Regions from separate parts of the Salicibibacter cibarius genome, predicted to be linked through region 1. Evidence: riboswitches for the same ligand, from Rfam matches in the RefSeq annotation. Region 1 holds a riboswitch; each other region holds the start of a gene.
What was found. Region 1 has a riboswitch for S-adenosylmethionine ahead of HUG15_RS10810 (methionine biosynthesis PLP-dependent protein). Riboswitches for the same ligand answer to the same signal wherever they lie in the genome.
Positions count from the first base shown of each region.

Region 2: it holds a riboswitch for S-adenosylmethionine, as region 1 does, so the genes downstream of both, HUG15_RS19450 (methionine ABC transporter ATP-binding protein) here and HUG15_RS10810 (methionine biosynthesis PLP-dependent protein) in region 1, are expected to answer to the same signal.
Region 3: it holds a riboswitch for S-adenosylmethionine, as region 1 does, so the genes downstream of both, HUG15_RS04650 (5-methyltetrahydropteroyltriglutamate--homocysteine S-methyltransferase) here and HUG15_RS10810 (methionine biosynthesis PLP-dependent protein) in region 1, are expected to answer to the same signal.
Region 4: it holds a riboswitch for S-adenosylmethionine, as region 1 does, so the genes downstream of both, metK (methionine adenosyltransferase) here and HUG15_RS10810 (methionine biosynthesis PLP-dependent protein) in region 1, are expected to answer to the same signal.

Region 1 is NZ_CP054705.1:2,054,975-2,059,683, reverse strand. It holds gene HUG15_RS10815 (bifunctional homocysteine S-methyltransferase/methylenetetrahydrofolate reductase) at 452-2,287, opposite strand; gene HUG15_RS10810 (methionine biosynthesis PLP-dependent protein) at 2,317-3,441, opposite strand; SAM riboswitch class I at 3,548-3,652, opposite strand; gene HUG15_RS23045 (hypothetical protein) at 3,776-4,099, opposite strand; gene HUG15_RS23040 (hypothetical protein) at 4,349-4,709, opposite strand, start outside.
Region 2 is NZ_CP054705.1:3,857,722-3,862,430, reverse strand. It holds gene HUG15_RS19460 (M20/M25/M40 family metallo-hydrolase) at 1-1,616, opposite strand, end outside; gene HUG15_RS19455 (DUF4349 domain-containing protein) at 1,744-2,601, opposite strand; SAM riboswitch class I at 2,788-2,895, shown strand; gene HUG15_RS19450 (methionine ABC transporter ATP-binding protein) at 3,008-4,030, shown strand; gene HUG15_RS19445 (methionine ABC transporter permease) at 4,023-4,679, shown strand; gene HUG15_RS19440 (MetQ/NlpA family ABC transporter substrate-binding protein) at 4,698-4,709, shown strand, end outside.
Region 3 is NZ_CP054705.1:911,280-915,988, forward strand. It holds gene HUG15_RS04635 (DnaJ domain-containing protein) at 1-76, shown strand, start outside; gene HUG15_RS04640 (DnaA N-terminal domain-containing protein) at 120-509, shown strand; gene HUG15_RS04645 (LLM class flavin-dependent oxidoreductase) at 527-1,498, shown strand; SAM riboswitch class I at 1,556-1,643, shown strand; gene HUG15_RS04650 (5-methyltetrahydropteroyltriglutamate--homocysteine S-methyltransferase) at 1,712-2,824, shown strand; gene HUG15_RS04655 (amidase family protein) at 3,267-4,709, opposite strand, start outside.
Region 4 is NZ_CP054705.1:3,731,293-3,736,001, forward strand. It holds gene HUG15_RS18815 (gamma carbonic anhydrase) at 1-10, shown strand, start outside; gene HUG15_RS18820 (aminopeptidase) at 38-1,270, shown strand; gene metK (methionine adenosyltransferase) at 1,379-2,593, opposite strand; SAM riboswitch class I at 2,698-2,805, opposite strand; gene pckA (phosphoenolpyruvate carboxykinase (ATP)) at 3,812-4,709, shown strand, end outside.

The DNA.
Region 1 (4,709 bases):
CTGGTGGCGCTGTTTGGGAATTCTTTCCGAAAACACCTATTTACGATTTGATGTGATTATCGAAATCAGAACGTAACTACGTTCGCTGAAATTAGAATGGAAGACGCCTTCATATCGTCTAAAAACGGCTTATCCGTTTAAAACATTAGAAAAACTTGGCTTCCGCCAAGTCCTTATAGCGGAAGCCTTACTTTTACTTATACTTTACCCCTTTAACAAAGTTAAACATTCTTAAAGTGGAACATAAGAAAAAGCGGATTGGTAGCTTTTGCGTGGAGTGGCGCGTAATCCCAAACTCTGAGGGACGGCAATAGGATTCCCGACCCTCTATGAGTGGGAAGCCTTCGGTTTGAGGGATGGTGAGGACATTGTTACTCGCTTTACCTATCGTTTTGTCCTCACTTCCTGCACGCAGCTAACACTTTTCCCATTTCCATCTATCATATTTGAGTCAAAAACGTATCTTTTGCGCAGATCCGGACCTGACATCACTGGTGAGCCGAGCCGTGATGTGATAGCGCAGAAACGGGGTAATTAAGTATAGACGGCCAAACAAGTCAAGACTGGCGACTTGCAATTCTTTTGCGATTGCCAACCCTTCTTCTTCTCCTCTTTGGACGTCTCCCCTGCAAGCAGCCATTCGCTCCCGCACCTGCTCCGTAAGTTGAATGCCCGGGACTTCATTGTGCAAGAATTCAGCATTTCGCTCGTTGATTAAAGGCATAATGCCAATGTAAATAGGAATATCCAAATGGGCAGTCGCTTCTTTCAGACGTTGCAAAGTTTCTACATCGTAGATCGGCTGGGTCATTACGAAATCAGCACCGGCCACGATTTTTTTCTCCAACCGTTTCACGGCTTTTTCCATGGAACTTACATTTGGGTTGAAAGCGGCACCGACGGTAAACTGCGTTTGTAACCCTAACGGGCGCCCGGATTGGCTGAAACCTTCATTCATGGACTTAATTAACCGGATGAGGTCAAAAGAGGTAAGGTCATATACTGACGTGGCTCCCGGAAAATCCCCCACCTTCGTCGGGTCGCCGGTTACCGCGAGCACATCTCTGATTCCCAAAGCATGTAATCCAAGCAAGTGCGATTGCATGCCGATTAAATTCCGATCCCGGCAGGCAATATGTAGCAAAGGATGAGCGCCTGCCTGTTGCTTGATTAACGTGGACGCGGCAAGGTTATCGATACGTGAAGTGGCCAAGGAATTATCCGCGAGCGTAACCGCATCGGCCCCTGCTTCGTGGAGCGCCTTCGCCCCTTGTATAAATGTATCGATTTTCGTCAGTGACTTGGGCGGATCAAGTTCCACGATAATGGAAGGATCCTCTTTATCCAGTTGAATGGTATTTCCGACTTCCGCCGAAGCTTGTTCGCGCACCGTTGACCCTTTCGCACGCGCCTTTACAATAGGAGCTTGGTGTTGCAATTTATCCTTAAAGGAACGGATATGTTCCGGCGTTGTGCCACAGCAACCGCCCAGTAAGCGCACCCCTTGATTCCGAAACTCCTCTGCTTGGTTTTTAAAATAATCCGGGTTTGACTGGTAAACGAGACGGCCATCTTGAATGCCTGGCAAGCTCGCATTCGGATAGGCGGAGAGATACGTCCCTTCCGGAACGGAAACTTCTTCCAATGATGCAATCGTTTGGGCAGGACCCATCCGGCAATTAATCCCAACAACGTCCGCACCTTCATTCAACAAGCGCAAGAGAGCATCATTGATGGGAATCCCTCCGTGCAAAACACCCACATCTCCTAATGAAACGTTCCCGATCACCGGCATGTCCGGCGATAACCGTTTAATGATCCGCACCGCTTGAATAAGTTCGTGTAGATCATAGTACGTCTCCAAAAGGATGACATCTGGATCCTCGGCCATAAGCGCTTCAGCTTGTGATTGGGTCGCTTTCTTTATGTCTTGATTGGTGAAAGAACTTGCTCTTCCATCACGAATCCCGCCGATGGTCCCTGCTACATATACTTCTTTCTTGCCGTTCGCCGCCTCTTTTGCCAGGCGCACTCCCAGGGTATTAATTCGAGCTGCTTCCTGTCCCAATCCATAATTATCCAATTTAAGCTGATTAGCTGCATACGTGTTCGATTGAATAACATTTGCGCCCGCTTCAATATATTCTTGATGTGCGGATACAACCATATCTTCTGCGCGGCGATTGGCATCTTCGATCGAACCGCTATACCCCCGGTTGTACAACAAAGTACCGATCGCCCCATCTCCGATTAAAATCTCATCTTTCAATTTTTCCAGAAACTTCACCTTCATCCCTCTCTCTCTTTTCGCCATGGCTATACTTGGATCGCGCGTCCAGCTTCCTGTAGGGCCCATTCAATATCGGCAATGATATCTTCGTGATTTTCAATGCCGCAAGATAAACGCATTAATTCATTCGTCACGCCGTTTTTAATCCGAACGTTTTCGGGAATATCCGCGTGGGTTTGAACACTCGGATACGTCATTAAACTTTCGACGCCGCCCAGACTTTCGGCAAATGTGACGAGCCGCAAATGGCGAAGCAATGGGTCGACGAGCTTCTCGTCCTGAACTTTAAACGAAAGCATTCCTCCTTTGCCCGTATAGAGGACTTCCGTGATAAGCGGATGTTTTTTTAACATTTCACAAACCGCGCGGGCATTTTGTTGATGTTTTTCCATTCTTAGCGCCAGCGTTTTCATTCCGCGAAGTAGCAGCCAGGAGTCAAAAGCTCCGAGTGTCATCCCAATCCCATTTTGAATATTGAAAAGACGCTCCCCTAACGCTTCATCATCAGTAACGACGAGCCCTGCCACGATATCATTATGGCCGCCCAAATATTTAGTGGCGCTATGAATCACAATATCCGCGCCAAATTCAATAGGCCTTTGCAATAACGGGGTGTAAAACGTGTTGTCAACAATCATGAGCAAATTATGTTCCTCGGCTATTTGACTGAGTGCATCTAAATCCGCTTCCTGCATTAGAGGATTTGTCGGCGTTTCAATAAACAACGCTTTCGTATTCTTTTCAATCATTTGCTCAACGGATTGCAAGTCTCGCGGGTCAACATAATGAACGTCGACCCCCCATTGCGGCCAGTATTGGCGAAACAATCGGTATGTGCCGCCATACAAATCCATGGAAGCGATGATTTCGTCTCCTTGAGAAAACAAACTGAGCACAGCTTGAATCGCCGCCATACCGGAACTGCAGGCAAAGCCATGCCTTCCCCCTTCCAATTCGGCGATCGCCTCTTCAAGCACCTCACGCGTAGGGTTTCCGGTACGGGCATAATCATAGCCTGTTGATTCACCGACACCCGTATGCTCAAAAGCCGTGCTCATGTAAATCGGCGCATTGACGGCACCGGTACGTTCATCTCTGCGGTTGCCTGATTGCACAAGCTTTGTCTCCTTCGTATATGTCCTCTCCATCATCCCTTCTCCTTTCCCAGCTACTGCACATGTAAGTTTAGAAAAAATAAAAAATGCCCTCTTCTTGTGTATCGAATAAGAAGAAAGCATTGCCACCGATGAATGCATCTTCTTATCGCCCGGAACCACCGTTCCGAAGGAAGTAGCACCTGACTCCGGGGAGCTGGTTGCTGAGACATCTTTGGACCTTTCCCTCCGTCTCTCTTGATAAGAACATTATTATTATTTTACTGTCTCATTATTGTACAGGAATTTCCGTCATGTGTGAACCTCTTCAACTAAATCAAAGATTTTGATGGAGCATCCCTTATCTTAAATACGGCACAAACAAAAGCGGTTAAGCCACCTTCGGCGACTCTAATGCTTTCGTAAGGCTAATTAATGAAGATAAGGTTGTATATGTCCTTTTTGCCAAACCAGGAACTTTTGCCTGAAGGGACAACCATCGCTTTTCAGAAATGGTTTTTTGAATGCCACGAACAAAATATCGTGCGCCGATATTATATGACCCCGATAAATCGGCATGATAGACTTTGCCTGTTGTAAACGTGGCAAGGTCTTTTTTGCCATTGCGTTCCACTTTTCCGGAACCATCAAATGCCAATTTACTCGTATTACGAGCATTCACTCTTAATATGCGCATACTAAGATAGTGCGCCATCTCCGTTACCTTGTTTTGAGAATCCCTTTCTTTCGCCAGTAACGGAGCTTAAAACGAAGTTTTTTCGCGCCCCAATACCCTTTCACCGTCTTCATTTTGTCCAGGAATTCGAATACAATGACATCGCAATTGTTTTCACTTGCAAATGTCACTATTTTCTGCGACGTATCATTCACGATGTGTTTTTGAACCCCATTGATTTTTCTCCAAAAATTCGGCGCTACAATCCAACCAGACGTCCGTTGTGCTTTACGTAGTTTGTTCGTCAACGTATATAACCGGTCTTTTTTCTTTTAGCTGGTTAATAAACTCCCGAGCCAAGACAGTGCCGTTTACATCCATGACGGAACAAACTGCAGAGTTGTTAATCCCTAAGTCTACTGCGCATACTTTTTGGTCAATAATTTTGGTTTTATTTAATGCCACTTTTGATTGATAGCTGAAGTTAAGGAAATACTTCTTCCCGACCTTAACAAGTGTAGGATTGTTTTCTCTCCAAATCCCAAACCCCACGTTTATATAGGTCTTGTTCCTTAAATGCGATATCAATCCATACCCAATCATTGTTATGAAATATTTTGATTTGGGCCGTGTCTCTGATGTTCTCTCA
Region 2 (4,709 bases), 1.8 Mb from region 1:
CGAATTAACCCGGGCAGCACCTGGAAGCTAAATGGTTTATAAAGACGCTCGCTCCATTGATGGGCGTCTTTGCCATAGACGCCCATGTTGAGCGCGGGGATGTTCAGTTTGCGTATTTCATCGACGGGGATTCCATAATCCTCGTCCCAACGCGGGAAGTTATCAATAAGTGCCGCTAGCTCGTCGTCGCTTTCATGGATAGCGAGGTAGCTACTGTCGGAGATAAAAGGAAAAAATCGACGTATTCGATAGTTTTCGCCGCTTGCTTTTGCAGATGCGTCGAGTGTATCGCTGAGCGCTTCCAATACGCGTGCATGATGTTGATTGCCTTCTTCCAAGTGATTATGAGGGAGAAACGGCGGTGCGAAGAAAAGAACCACCCTTGGTTTCCGCGCCGGATCCAGTGCTTGCAAAGCTTCCGCGATCTTGAAAAAGCGCTCGCGGACATCGAGATGCGCGAACGTTTGCGATGTCTGTTCCATTACATCAGTAACCGGCGCGTTCATCGCCCGCAAATATTTTTTAAAATCATGGAATGTAATGACTTCGATCGACCAATCGAGTGTTTTCGGCTCGCGACCCATCCGTTTCATATAATCGAGATAGCGTCCTTCATACGCAACCCTTACCATTTCTGCCGAAGTTCTTGCGATGTGTAATAATTCAACAGTTGCTTCATCTACGTTGCGTTCATATAGGCAAAAATTAAAATACATGTAAGCGCTCGTTGCCGTTTGTACGTCGTACGTTTGCTTGTTATCACGTTGATACAAGCACGTTGGCGGTAAAATAAATTCATCGTCAAGGTGCTCAGTGATCCGGATATTATTATGAAGCTCGAGATTGAGTTGAGAAGCGAGTGATGTCGGATTCAATCCCGTCAGCGTATCACCGACGTGGCTTTCTTTACCGGCGATATAAAAACAAGGCAGGATTTTTCCACACGCGCCCGTGTACATGTAACGTGTATTATCCCCCTCATATTCTGGGGCGATATAATCGTCGTTGATGGCAGCGATGTAGCGGAGCCCTTTTTCTGTTTGTAGATGTCGAAGCTCTGTAACGGCTGCCGTCATGCCCGCGTGCTCGCTTTCTTCGTCAGCGCTGATGAGCAGGAGTATATTGCCGTATGGACGCTCGTCTTCCGCGTATCGAAGCAGGTTTACGAGATGAACGGCAATTCCGCTTTTCATGTCCGTCGCGCCTCGCCCGAACAACCACTCGCCGGATGCGGCATCTTCCCGTATTTCTGTATTATTTGTTTCTTCGGAAAAATAGGCGAGCAATGCCTTCGGATCGAATGCTTGCGCACTTAAAGAGCCGTAATCTTCAATGCCCACCGTGTCATAATGGGCGTGATAAATAATCGTATCTTTTGCATGCGCCGTCCCCGGCAAAAAAGCGAAAACATTTCTGCGTTCATCATTTGGAATCGTTTGTAGCCAGACGTGTTCCGGGTGTTTTTGGAAGTATGGGAACGAACGAATAAGCTTATGTATATAATTGGGTATTTCGATTTCCCCCATGCCTCCGTTCGTGCTATCCATGGAGACGAGCGTCGTCGTTAACCATTCGGCCTGTGCCTCTTCACGCAAAGATGATAGCTGCTCGTACATCGTGCAAAACTCCTCTCGATGACTTTTCTACATCTTATTGTAACGTGGCAATTTTGATAATAATAGTTTTTCGTGTGGTGCCAAATAAAGGAGGCGCGCCAGAAATTCGTTTCCCCGACGGCGCCTTCTATTTCTTTTTCAGGAAAAACACGACCGCTGCTGCTATTATCAGTAAAGGTACCAGTACAGGGGATAAACCGATCATGACTACGACCAAACCGGAAAAAAAGGAAACCAGCACATTGATTGTATCCGTGAAAAGGCTGGTTGCTTGCCCCCATGTATTCAATGATTGTCGGTCTTGTAAGGTGGATGCAGCCATCTCTTGCATGTCAATGTTCACCGTAGAATAGGCGACGTTATTTTCCAAATAATTCATGCGCCCCTCGATTTGTTCGATTTCTTCTTGGGTGGTAGCCAGGTCATCGGAAATATCAAGGAGATCTTCCGTGTTTTCTGCCTCTTCCATAAACGTCAGTAGACGCTCTTCCACAGTTTCCTGGGATTGGAGGCGTGATTCCAAGTCAACATATTCTTCTGTGACATCATCTCCGTAAGTGGAACGTTCCAACACTTCTGTCCCCATGGCTTCCAATTCATCCAGAAATGGAGTGAAGTTTTCTTGAGGAATCCGTACGGAAAACGTCCCACTCTGATTTTCATTATCATGGTCATGGACAGTAGATTCAACGACGTAGCCGTCCATGTGTTCCACGTGCTCTTCAATTTGACGTTGGGCCTCATTGAATTCATCCACTTCAATAGCGATGTCTCCATTGTAAATAATCATTTGGTCGGACATATCAACGTCTGTTATATCTTCCGAGCCGTCGCCCGTTTCTTCATCACTCGTTGCAACCTCGCCTTCGGAATCTCCCGCGTCGTCTGCTTCTTCCACTGCAATTTCGGCTTCATCATCACTATGCGTGTCCGCTCGCTCCTGTTGAGCCGTTTCATCATCATTGCATCCCGCGGTTACGATCACTACAAGAAAAATCAATGAATAATAAAAGATTCGGCTACCGATAATGCCCCTCCCCTTTGTGTATCTTTTCTAACTTAGACGCATGGCAAGTGTTTAATGTTACAAAATATTGAACTAATGCGGGAAACCACAGTCGTTGACAGCCTGTAAAGCCGGTGCTAAAATAAATGCATTCATAGACTGCTATTCTTATCTGGAGAGGTGGAGGGACTGGCCCGATGAAGCCCGGCAACCGGTAATGGCGATTACAAAGGTGCCAATTCCTGCAAGGTGTTCATCCTTGGAAGATGAGACAGAAATGATGCGTAACCTTTCTGCTCATCGTAGGGCAAAAGGTTTATTTTTTTGATGAAAAAATACTGAACTTATCAGGATAGTAGAGATAAAAAGAAAGGAGGTTCATTCGCTGATACATCTGAATAACGTCTCGAAAACGTTTCAATTAAAAGGACAATCCATCGAAGCGGTAAAAGAGATTAATCTGGATATTGAAAAGGGAGAGGTTTTCGGAATTGTTGGTTACAGCGGTGCAGGGAAAAGCACACTCGTACGTCTCTTTAATCGACTGGAAACGCCCACGAACGGCACTTTAAAAATTGCAGATCGTGAAATGTTGCATCTATCCAATCGGGACTTGAGGGGCGCAAGACAAGAAATCAGCATGATCTTTCAACATTTTAACCTCTTGTGGTCTCGAACCGTTCGTGAAAACATTGCTTTCCCCCTTGAAGTTGCCGGTGTTTCAAAATCAAAACGCTACGAGCGTGTGGAAGAGTTGATCGAACTCGTTGGTTTAAAAGGACGGGAAGCATCTTATCCTTCGCAACTGAGCGGCGGGCAGAAACAACGGGTCGGTATCGCCCGAGCACTCGCCAATGAGCCGAAAGTGCTTTTGTGTGATGAGGCGACTTCCGCACTTGATCCGCGAACGACCGGAGCGATTCTCGATTTGCTCCACGATATTAATCAAAAATTAGGGCTCACGATTGTCATCATCACCCATGAAATGCAAGTGGTTCAAAAAATTTGTTCGCGTGTTGCTGTTATGGAGGGTGGCAGGATTGTTGAGCTAGGCAATGTATTGGATGTCTTTCGGCATCCTCAACAAGAGATTACGAAAACATTCGTGAAACAAGTCACCGACCCGGAAGATTCCAATGAAGCCATTGAAGAGCAGCTCAAGCGGGAAAAGGGTACCGTCATTCGCTTGACGTTTGTCGGGAACGATGCAGAAAAACCGGTCGTATCCGAATTGATCCGCTCGTTTGGCGTAACGGTGAATATTTTGCAAGGAAATATTGCCAAAACACAACACGGGAGTTATGGCAGTTTGTACGTTTCCATCGAAGGGGATGAAGCGCAACTGAAAGAAGCTATTCAATTTCTTCACGGCCACCGGGTGGAAGCAGAGGTGATTGCCGATGCTTGAAAACGTTGATTGGGGAAACATGCTGGAAGCCACGTGGGAGACCCTCTATATGAGTGGGATCGCGATCGTGTTTACTTTTTTCCTTGGCATTATACTCGGGCTCATTCTTTTCTTATCTTCAAAAGGACAACTTTGGGAAAATAACACTGTAAACATTGTCACTACTGGATTTGTGAATATTTTCCGTTCCGTGCCATTCATCATTTTAATTATTTTGCTCATTCCGTTTACGAATGTGGTGATGGGAACAATGCTTGGACCGAACGCTGCTTTACCAGCACTCGTGATCGGTTCCGCGGCCTTTTATGCCCGCCTAGTGGAAATCGGTTTGCGTGAGGTGGATAAAGGTGTCGTGGAGGCGGCCAGATCGATGGGCGCGAACCAAAGGCAAATCATCTTCAAAGTGTTTATTCCGGAATCGTTGCCTGCGCTCGTGTCCGGCGTTACGGTCACCGCGATATTGCTCGTCAGCTATACGGCGATGGCTGGTGTCATCGGCGCCGGTGGTTTAGGGGATCTGGCGTTTCGTGACGGTTTTCAGCGCAATAGCACGGATGTGACGATCGTTGCGACGATCATCATCTCAGTCATCGTTTTTATTATTCAAGGCATCGGGGATGTCGTCACGCGTAAAATTGATAAAAGATAACAAAAGGGGAGAATCAAATTGAATAAGTTT
Region 3 (4,709 bases), 1.1 Mb from region 1:
GGACGAGTTATTTGCCGAAACCACCAAGCATTTTAACCGGGAAAGAAAAAGGGCGCTTAAAAAACTGAAGTTGTGAAAAGCAAGGCTTAGGTTATTTTTCTTAAAAACGGAGGAGTACAATGGCTAATACACACGTTTGGCGGGAGGTCTTGGCGGTATTGGAACGAAACCTTTCAAAGCCGGCTTTTCAAACATGGTTGCAGGGTACGACGTTGGAGATCACGAATCATGTGTGGACGATTATGGCAGCGAATGAGTTTGCGGCAGATTGGTTGGAAGACCGTTACGGGAAAGTGATATCCGAGGCAATCCAGGCTGTACACGGAGAGAAGCCAACAATACAATTCAGTTATGATGAACGGAAAGAGGAAGCGCGGGTGGGCGCTGTCGGCACGAACGAGCGACAAGTCACGGAAGGTCGCCTTCAATATATGGAAGAAGAAATGATGGCTATGAGAAAACAAATCCATCGCTTAGAAACAGAGCTAGCTGCTATCAAAAACAGTTAATGGAGAAGGAATAAACGATGAATCTGGGAATTTTGGAACAAATGCCAACCCCAAAAGGTAAGACAGCAGAAGATATCGTCGAAGAGACGCTTTCCTTCGGCCAATACGCGGAGCAACTTGGATACGAACGTTTTTGGTTTGCCGAACATCACGCGACGAAGGGGATGGCATCTAGTTCTCCGGAAATTATGATGGCGGCTTTGGCGAGCCGTACGACGCGTTTGCACGTGGGTAGCGGCGGTATTTTGCTTCCGCAATATAGCGCTTATAAAGTCGCCTCCCAACTCCTGCAATTGCAAGCACTTTTCCCGGGAAGGATTGAAGCGGGCGTGGGACGCTCACCCGGAGGTGGCGAACGGGTTCGATCTGCGCTCGCCGATGGGAAAGAGAATCAGTTAAATGCGTATCCGGAAAAATTGGAAGCTCTCGCTGGATATGTCCGTGGCCAATCGCCACAGGGCGTACGAGCAACACCGAGAACGGAGGCAGCGCCACCAGTTTATTCTCTTGGTCTCGGGGAAAATAGTGCAGAAATCGCCGCCCGTCTCGGTATAGGTTATGTGTACGGGCATTTTATCGATCCCTCGCGCGGAGAAGCAGCCCACGAGGTTTACCGGCAACAATTCACACTTGGCAGCTTGACTGCCCCGCACGCGTTAACCGCTGTTTTCGTCATTTGCGGAGAATCAGACGCACATGCAGAAAAACTAGCCACGAGCCAGGATATGTGGTTGTTGCGAACGGAAAAAGGGTTGGATAGCCGTGTGCCGACCGTAGAAGAGGCGAAAGCGGCTAAAAAAACGGAACGGGATCAACAAAAAATCAGGGAAAATCGCAGGCGTATGATCATTGGCGGTCCGGACACGGTACGGGAACAATTAAGCTATCTTACGGAGCGCTATCACAATGACAAATGGCTGATTCTGACGAATATTCACGACGTCAACGAGAAGCGTCGGTCGTTCGAACGGATCATCTCTCTTTTTTGATCTATGCAAATGACATAGAACCTGATAGACTATTATTCAGAGTTAAATAATTGGTTTTTCTTATAAAGAGAAGCAGAGGGACTGGCCCGCTGACGCTTCAGCAACCCCACGATGGTGGAAGGTGCTAATGCCAGGAAGATAAGAGGATCGCGGCTATAGCCCTCTTTTCTTCGGAAGAGAGGGTTTATTTTTATTAAAGGAGTTTTGGGAAAGATGGCAGAATTGACAGCAAAGCACGCGCCATATCGTGCAGACCATGTAGGGAGCATTCTACGGACTGAGCGTTTGAAGCAAGCGAGGGAAGATCGTGTAGCCGGCGCGATTACGGCTGAACAATTGCGCGAGGTCGAGGATGAAGAAATTTACGCGATTGTGGAAAAACAAAAAGAAGCGGGGCTTACGGCTATTACGGATGGGGAATTCCGCCGCGCCTGGTGGCATCTCGATTTCCTCGAAGGGCTTGACGGGGTGGAAGGATACGAAGCGGAACATGGCTATAAATTTAAAGGTGTGGAAACGAAGCCTTGGCTCGTACGAATCATCGGAGAGCTTGATTTTCCGGAAGATCATCCATTCCTCGAACATTTTCGCTACTTAAAAAGCATCGTCGGCGAAGATCACGTGGCCAAACAAACGATTCCGAGTCCAAGCATGCTTTACGCGGATCATCATTTTGTATCCGGTGTTTATGAGGATCGCGAACGTTTTCGCAAAGATCTCGCGGCCGCATACAAAAAAGCTGTTCATGCTTTTTACGATGCCGGGTGTCGTTACTTGCAATTCGATGATGTTGGTTGGGCGATTCTTATTCCGACCGAAGATGACACGGAAGAGCAAAAACAAGACAAACGAAATAAGCAACAGTGGTATAAAGAGATTATTAATGAGGCGCTTTCGGATCGCCCGGATGATTTAACGGTGACAATGCACATTTGCCGTGGGAATTTCCGTTCCACTTGGTCCATGAGTGGGGCTTATGATCCGGTTGCAAAGACGGTTTTCCAGGAAGTTGAAGTCGATGGTCTTTTTCTGGAATACGATGATGAGCGCTCCGGTTCGTTTGAAGCTTTGCAATATGTAAATCGTGATGACTTAAAAATTGTGCTCGGCATCGTAACATCAAAAACAGGTGAACTTGAAGATAAAGAGGCGTTGAAAAGCCGTATTCGTGAAGCTGAAAAGTATGTACCGCTTGAACAGTTGGCGATCAGTCCCCAATGTGGCTTTGCTTCCACAGAAGAAGGGAATGTTTTATCGGAAGAAGCGCAATGGGCAAAACTGCGCCATATTAAAGAAGTTGCGGACGAGGTTTGGGAAGAGAGCTAAATGGTGGACGAGTAGGGTTGATTTTCTAAAAGAGGATCAGCCTTTTTTCAGACAAATAAAAGAAAACAGCGAGGCTGTCCGATCAGAGGGCTATATCGGACAGTTTCGCTAGATAAAGGTATGGACGTGTCCGGGGAGGAACAAGAGAAGCCAAGTAATCCCTCAACCGGAGGTCGAATTGCTCCGAGAGGAACAAGAGAAGCCAAGTAATCCCTCAGCCGGGTGTCGAGCTGCTCCGAGAGGAACAAGAGAAGCCAAGTAATCCCTCAACCGAATGTCGAGCTGCTCCGAGTGGGACAAGAGAAGCCAAGTAATCCCTCAACCGAATGTCGAGCTGCTCCGAGAGGAACAAGAGAAGCCAAGTAATCCCTCAGCCGGATGTCGAGCTGCTCCGAGTGGGACAAAAAGAATCGTTTTACTGGGAGATGTAAAATCAACGATGTCACTGTGTCATGTCCGGTTTTTTTCTATGCATCGTCGCTTGTTCATAAGCAAAAGCAATCTGAAATAATGTTTCTTCTGAAAACGCCTGTCCCGTAAACGTAATCCCGAAGGGTCGTCCATTTTCATGGTAACCGGCAGGAATGGCGATGGACGGCAGTCCGGCGCGGGCAGCAACATCATAACTACTCGAACTTGGAAAAAGGATAGCATCCAAGTTTTGATTGAATAAAACATTTTCCAGGCTTTGCGGGTCGTCCAAGCCTTCGTCACGGAGTTTCTGAGTGAGATAGCTCACGTTTGATAAACTGTTTTCGACCGACGTTCGAACTCTAAGACGATCATAGCCATATTTATGCAAGTGGGCATGATCCTCATAGGATTGCAAAAACTCGTCAAAGGAACGAAAACCCGTGGAAGGATACGCTCTGGCAAAAAAATTGTTTAGGGAATGTCGGCATTCATAGCTGACAACAGCATCACTATCCCCGCGGTTAATCGCTGGGATCGATACTGGGTCAACCAACGTCACCCCAAGATCTTTTAATGTGACAATCGTTTCTTCATAAAGGGTAAGGTCAATTTGATCGCTCATGCCCGGTTGATAGTCGCGAAAAATACCGATCCGTTTGCCTTGCACACCGTCCTTGCGAAGACCTTCTACATAATTTGGTATCATAAACGGTTGTGTTTTTGTCTCTTCGTCTTGAGGATCCTTGCCCGCGATCGTTTCTAAAAGACGTGCGGCATCCGTCACTGTTTGCGTCATCGGCCCGGCAGTATCTTGTGCATAGGACAAAGGGATGGTTCCCGTGCGGCTGACAAGCCCGATGGTCGGCCTGACCGTCACAAGAGAATTTCGTGTCGCGGGATTTAGCAACGAACCGGATGTATCTGTTCCAATGCTTACGGTTGCAAAATTTGCCGCGACTGCTGCCGCGCTACCCGTGCTCGATCCGCCGACATCAAATTGGGTTCCGTATGGACAGAGGACATATCCGCCCCTTGAACTATAGTTTTCCGGCATGTTAGTGCCGATGCGATGAGCGAGTTCAGTCATATTTGTTTTGCCGAGAATGATCGCGCCGGCATCCCGTAGTTGTTTGACGAGAAACGCATCCTCGTTTGAGCGCCAATTTTCAAGCGTTATTGAACCGGCGGGTGTAGGCAATTTATCGGCGGTTCCGATATTTTCTTTTAAAAGAATCGGGATGCCGTGTAGCGCGCCTTTTCGACCATGTTGTTCCCGATCTTTATCCAGTGCTTTGGCGATCGGAATGGCGTCGGGGTTGATGTCGGAGACAGCATTGATATAAGGGCCATCCTGATCCCAGATTGAAATACGGTTTAAGTAATACAGAATAAGGTTTTTCGCTGTAAGTGTGCCTTCATCATAAGCTTGGTGAATTTCGGCGATGGTCGTTTCTTCATGCCAATAGTCAGC
Region 4 (4,709 bases), 1.7 Mb from region 1:
GCAAACGTAAAAAAATACATAGAAAAGAGGGTAACAGATGACGACATTCCAAGAGCAAATCGAAAGCTATGCAGATATCGCTTTAAACGTCGGCGTTAACATTCAAAAAGGGCAAACACTCTTCATACGTTCGCCATTGTTTGCCGCTGATTTCGTTCGCATCGTGGCGAAAAAAGCATACGAAGCAGGCGCAAAACACGTTCGTGTCGATTGGAGCGATGAAGAACTTACACGCTTAAAATTTGAGCTTGCTCCCGAAGAAGCGTTTTCCGAATTTCCGGACTGGCACGCGCGGGCAATGGAAGAGGAAGCGGAAAATAACGCCGCTTTTTTAACCATTACCGGCGGTGATCCCGACTTGCTGAAAGGGATTGACCCTGAAAGAGTTTCTACTGCCAATAAAACGAGCGGGAAAGCGATGGAAGGGTTTCGGAGCTACATTCAATCGGACAAAGTGAGTTGGTCCATCGTTGCCGTGCCTTCCGTAAAATGGGCAGAAAGAGTATTTCCGGAAGCTGAAGGGGAAGAGGCCGTCTCCAAACTCTGGCAAGCGATATTTGACGCAACCCGGGTGAACGAACCCGACGCTGTTACTGCTTGGCAGGAGCATCTGAAAACGTTGGACGAAAAAATGGAAGCCCTAAACACTAAACATTTCCACGCTCTGCACTATACAGCGGAAGGAACCGATTTGACGATTGAACTCCCTGAAACGCACCTCTGGGCGTCCGGTGGAAGCGTCAGCAAAGCAGGCGTAAACTTCGTCGCCAACATCCCGACCGAAGAAGTTTTTACTGCCGCTAAGAAAAAAGGCGTAAACGGAAAAGTTTCCAGTAAAAAACCACTCAACTATGGGGGAACCTTGATCAGCGACTTTACGTTAACGTTTGAAAACGGGAAAGTGATCGATTTTGAAGCAAAAGAAGGCGAAGAAACGTTGCAACGATTGCTGGAAGGCGATGACGGTGCTTCTTATATCGGAGAAGTTGCCCTTGTCCCACACCGTTCCCCCATTTCAGACACAAACATTATTTTCTTTAACACGCTGTTCGATGAGAATGCCTCCAATCATCTCGCTTTAGGGAGTGCCTACGCGTTCAACATTGAAGGCGGCAAGGACATGGAAAAAGAAGAATTGGAGGAAAAGGGCCTAAATACAAGCATCACCCATGTTGATTTTATGGTCGGAGATGCGGATATGGACATCGACGGCATTCATAAAGACGGCACACAAGAGCCCGTTTTCCGAAACGGGGACTGGGCCTTTTAGAAAAACTTGACTTATCGCCAAGGATGGCGAAAGTCAAAGTCTTTTCTGATAGTGTTAATAGCCAAAAAACACCGTTGGAACGAAACGTTCTCAACGGTATTTTTTCGCTTATTTCGCTTCCGCCACAAAAGCATCTTCTTTAAGCAACGCGGCTTTATCGGTACGCTCCCAAGGAAGATCAACATCCGTTCGTCCAAAATGGCCGTAAGCAGCGGTCTTACCATATATTGGACGCCGCAAACCTAGCATATGAATGATACCGGCCGGACGAAGATCAAAATGTTTCTCCACGAGTTGCAAAAGAATGCTCTCTTTCACTTTACCGGTTCCAAACGTATCAATGGAAATGGAAACCGGGCGGGCGACGCCGATCGCGTAAGCAATTTGCACTTCACATTTTTTTGCAAGTCCGGCGGCAACAATATTTTTCGCGACATACCTGGCTGCATAGGAAGCAGAGCGATCCACTTTTGTCGCGTCTTTCCCGGAAAAAGCACCTCCGCCATGGCGCGCGATGCCGCCATACGTATCTACGATGATTTTCCTGCCAGTAAGCCCTGCATCTCCTTGCGGACCGCCAATCACAAATCGGCCGGTCGGATTAATAAAAATATTGGTTGCTTCGTCAATCAAATGCTCCGGAACCACTTCCAAGATAACGTTGGCCATTATTTCTTTTTCAAGCTTCGCCATCGTCACTTCCGATTGATGCTGTGCGGAAATAACGATCGTATCGACACGCAGCGGCCGGTTCCCTTCATCGTATTCAATTGTTACCTGCGTCTTTCCATCCGGACGCAAAAAAGGAATCGTCCCGTCTTTTCGCACTTTTGACAGACGCCGGGCCAATTGGTGCGCCAAAAAAATCGGTAATGGCATATACTCTTCGGTTTCATCATCGGCATAACCAAACATTAAGCCTTGGTCTCCGGCACCGATTGCCTCAATTTCTTCCTCGGACATTTTGCCTTCCCGAGATTCCAAAGCAGTGTTAACCCCTTGGGCAATATCGGGCGATTGTTCATCAATTGCGGTCATCACTGCACACGTGTCGGCATCAAGTCCGAATTTTGCACGTGTATAACCGATATCTTTCAACGTATCCCTAGTAACCTTGGAAATATCGACATAGGTCGTCGTCGTAATCTCCCCTGTCACCAGGATCATTCCTGTATTTGCCACCGTCTCACAAGCAACGCGGGCATTTGGGTCTTTTTTTAATATTTCATCCAGAATCCGATCGGAAATCTGGTCACAAATTTTATCCGGATGGCCTTCCGTAACTGATTCAGACGTAAAAAGTCTGCGTCCATTCGCTTCCATCGTGCCTCCTCCTTCGATGATCTGTTCTATATGTGTAGTGGATGGATTTAAAAAAACCCCTGATTCCCGAGGGAAAAGGGGTCATCGTTCATCACCTTTTTCGCCTCTTATCTTGCAAAGCAGTGATCGCTTTGCCAGGTTGGCACCTTTCCCCGCCGGGGATGGTTGCTGGGCTTCCAAGGGCCTGTCCCTCCACCTACTCTTGATAAGAGCGTACCTTAATACCAGCCGCATCAAAGTCGCAATCATTATTTCCATATGATTTTAACACAGTCATGTCGAGAAATAAAGATATGGGATTAAGCTGTCAGGATAAACTCAAAGTACAACAATTTATTAATCGAAATAAGCTTCGTCTTTCCACTTAGTCATCCCCAAACTTTGATTCACTTGTTCCTCTCAGCATAGCTTGACCTCCGTTTGAGGGATTACTTTGGTTCACTTGTTCCTCTCAGTGTAGCCCGGCATCCGTTTGAGGGATTACTTTGGTTCACTTGTTCCTCTCAGCGTAGCTTGACTTCCGTTTGAGGGATTACTTTGGTTCACTTGTTCCTCTCAGCGTAGCCCGGCATCCGTTTGAGGGATTACTTTGGTTCACTTGTTCCTCTCAGCGTAGCTTGACTTCCGTTTGAGGGATTACTTTGGTTCACTTGTTCCTCTCAGCGTAGCCCGGCATCCGTTTGGGGGATTACTTGTGACCAGAATGTCCCCACCAAACGAAGATAGCGCTATTTCGAAAGGGCTCGGAAGCGAGATGTAATCCCCAAAATGAGGGAATAGATATTTTTGCGTCTCCGGCTCATCGACACAGTGCTTGTAGACGAGACCTTCATTAAGGTGTGCCAAAGAATGCGTGAATTTGATCGTCATCGGAAACACTATGGAGACCGAAAGGTACATGTTCATCTGTGTAGGGCTTCATAAACGGGGCATGGCGATCGAAAAACATTGTGTCATACGTGTTCGGGCACAGCACCATACACGATTCATGGTGACCGAAACGAACGACGAAACAGGATTTCGAACTCCGAGAAAGTGCTCCACACACACGTGACAACCTCGTCTGATTGATTTTCAAATTCCCAAGTAACATTTCATTCGCAGACACAAATTTTTTACATAAAAATAGTATAGACTATATGATAAAATGTGTTATACTAATTGCATCTAATCTTAATTACATGCCCTCAGCTTAGCACAGAAAGGATTTTGCCGATTATGAGTACCGTTTCATTTGTATCAGCCTTAGATCATCTTTTAAACCAAAGACAGGCCGAATTCGATCTTCCCGAGCCTAGATTAGTGGAAAGGGCACTTGCACGCGATGAGGGCATTCTCACGAAAGCCGGTGCTTTTGCGGCGACGACGGGGGCATATACCGGCCGCTCTCCTAAAGATAAATTTATCGTCGATGAACCTTCGATCCACGAAGACATCGACTGGGGACCGGTAAATGCGCCGATTGACCGTGACGTGTTTTCTGCGCTTTATCGCAAGGTGCTTCATTATCTTGGGCAACAAGAAGCGATTTTTGTTACCCACGGCTATGCCGGAAAAGATCAAAGTTATCGTTTGCCGCTCAAAGTTGTTAATGAATATGCGTGGCACAATTTATTTGCCCGTCAATTGTTTATTCGTCCGGAAATCGGTGAAGATCCCGCTGCAGAGGATAGCTTCACCATCGTCTCCGCCCCCGGATTCAAAGCAGATCCAAACGTAGATGGAACCCGGTCTGAAGCATTCGTTCTTATTTCTTTTGAAGAAAAAGTGATTCTCATAGGCGGTACGGAATATGCCGGCGAAATGAAAAAATCAATTTTTTCCGTGATGAATTATCTTTTGCCTGCACGGGAAGTGATGCCGATGCATTGCTCGGCCAATACCGGAAAAGAAGGGGATGTCGCCCTATTTTTCGGTTTATCAGGAACAGGGAAAACAACGCTTTCCGCTGATCCCAATCGCTTTCTGATCGGAGATGACGAACACGGCTGGTCCGAAAACGGTATTTTTAACATTGAAGGAGGCTGTTATGCAAAGACCATCAAGCTCTCCGAGGAAAAAGAACCGGACATCTACCATGCCATCCGTTTTGGAGCGGTCTTGGAGAACGTCGTCG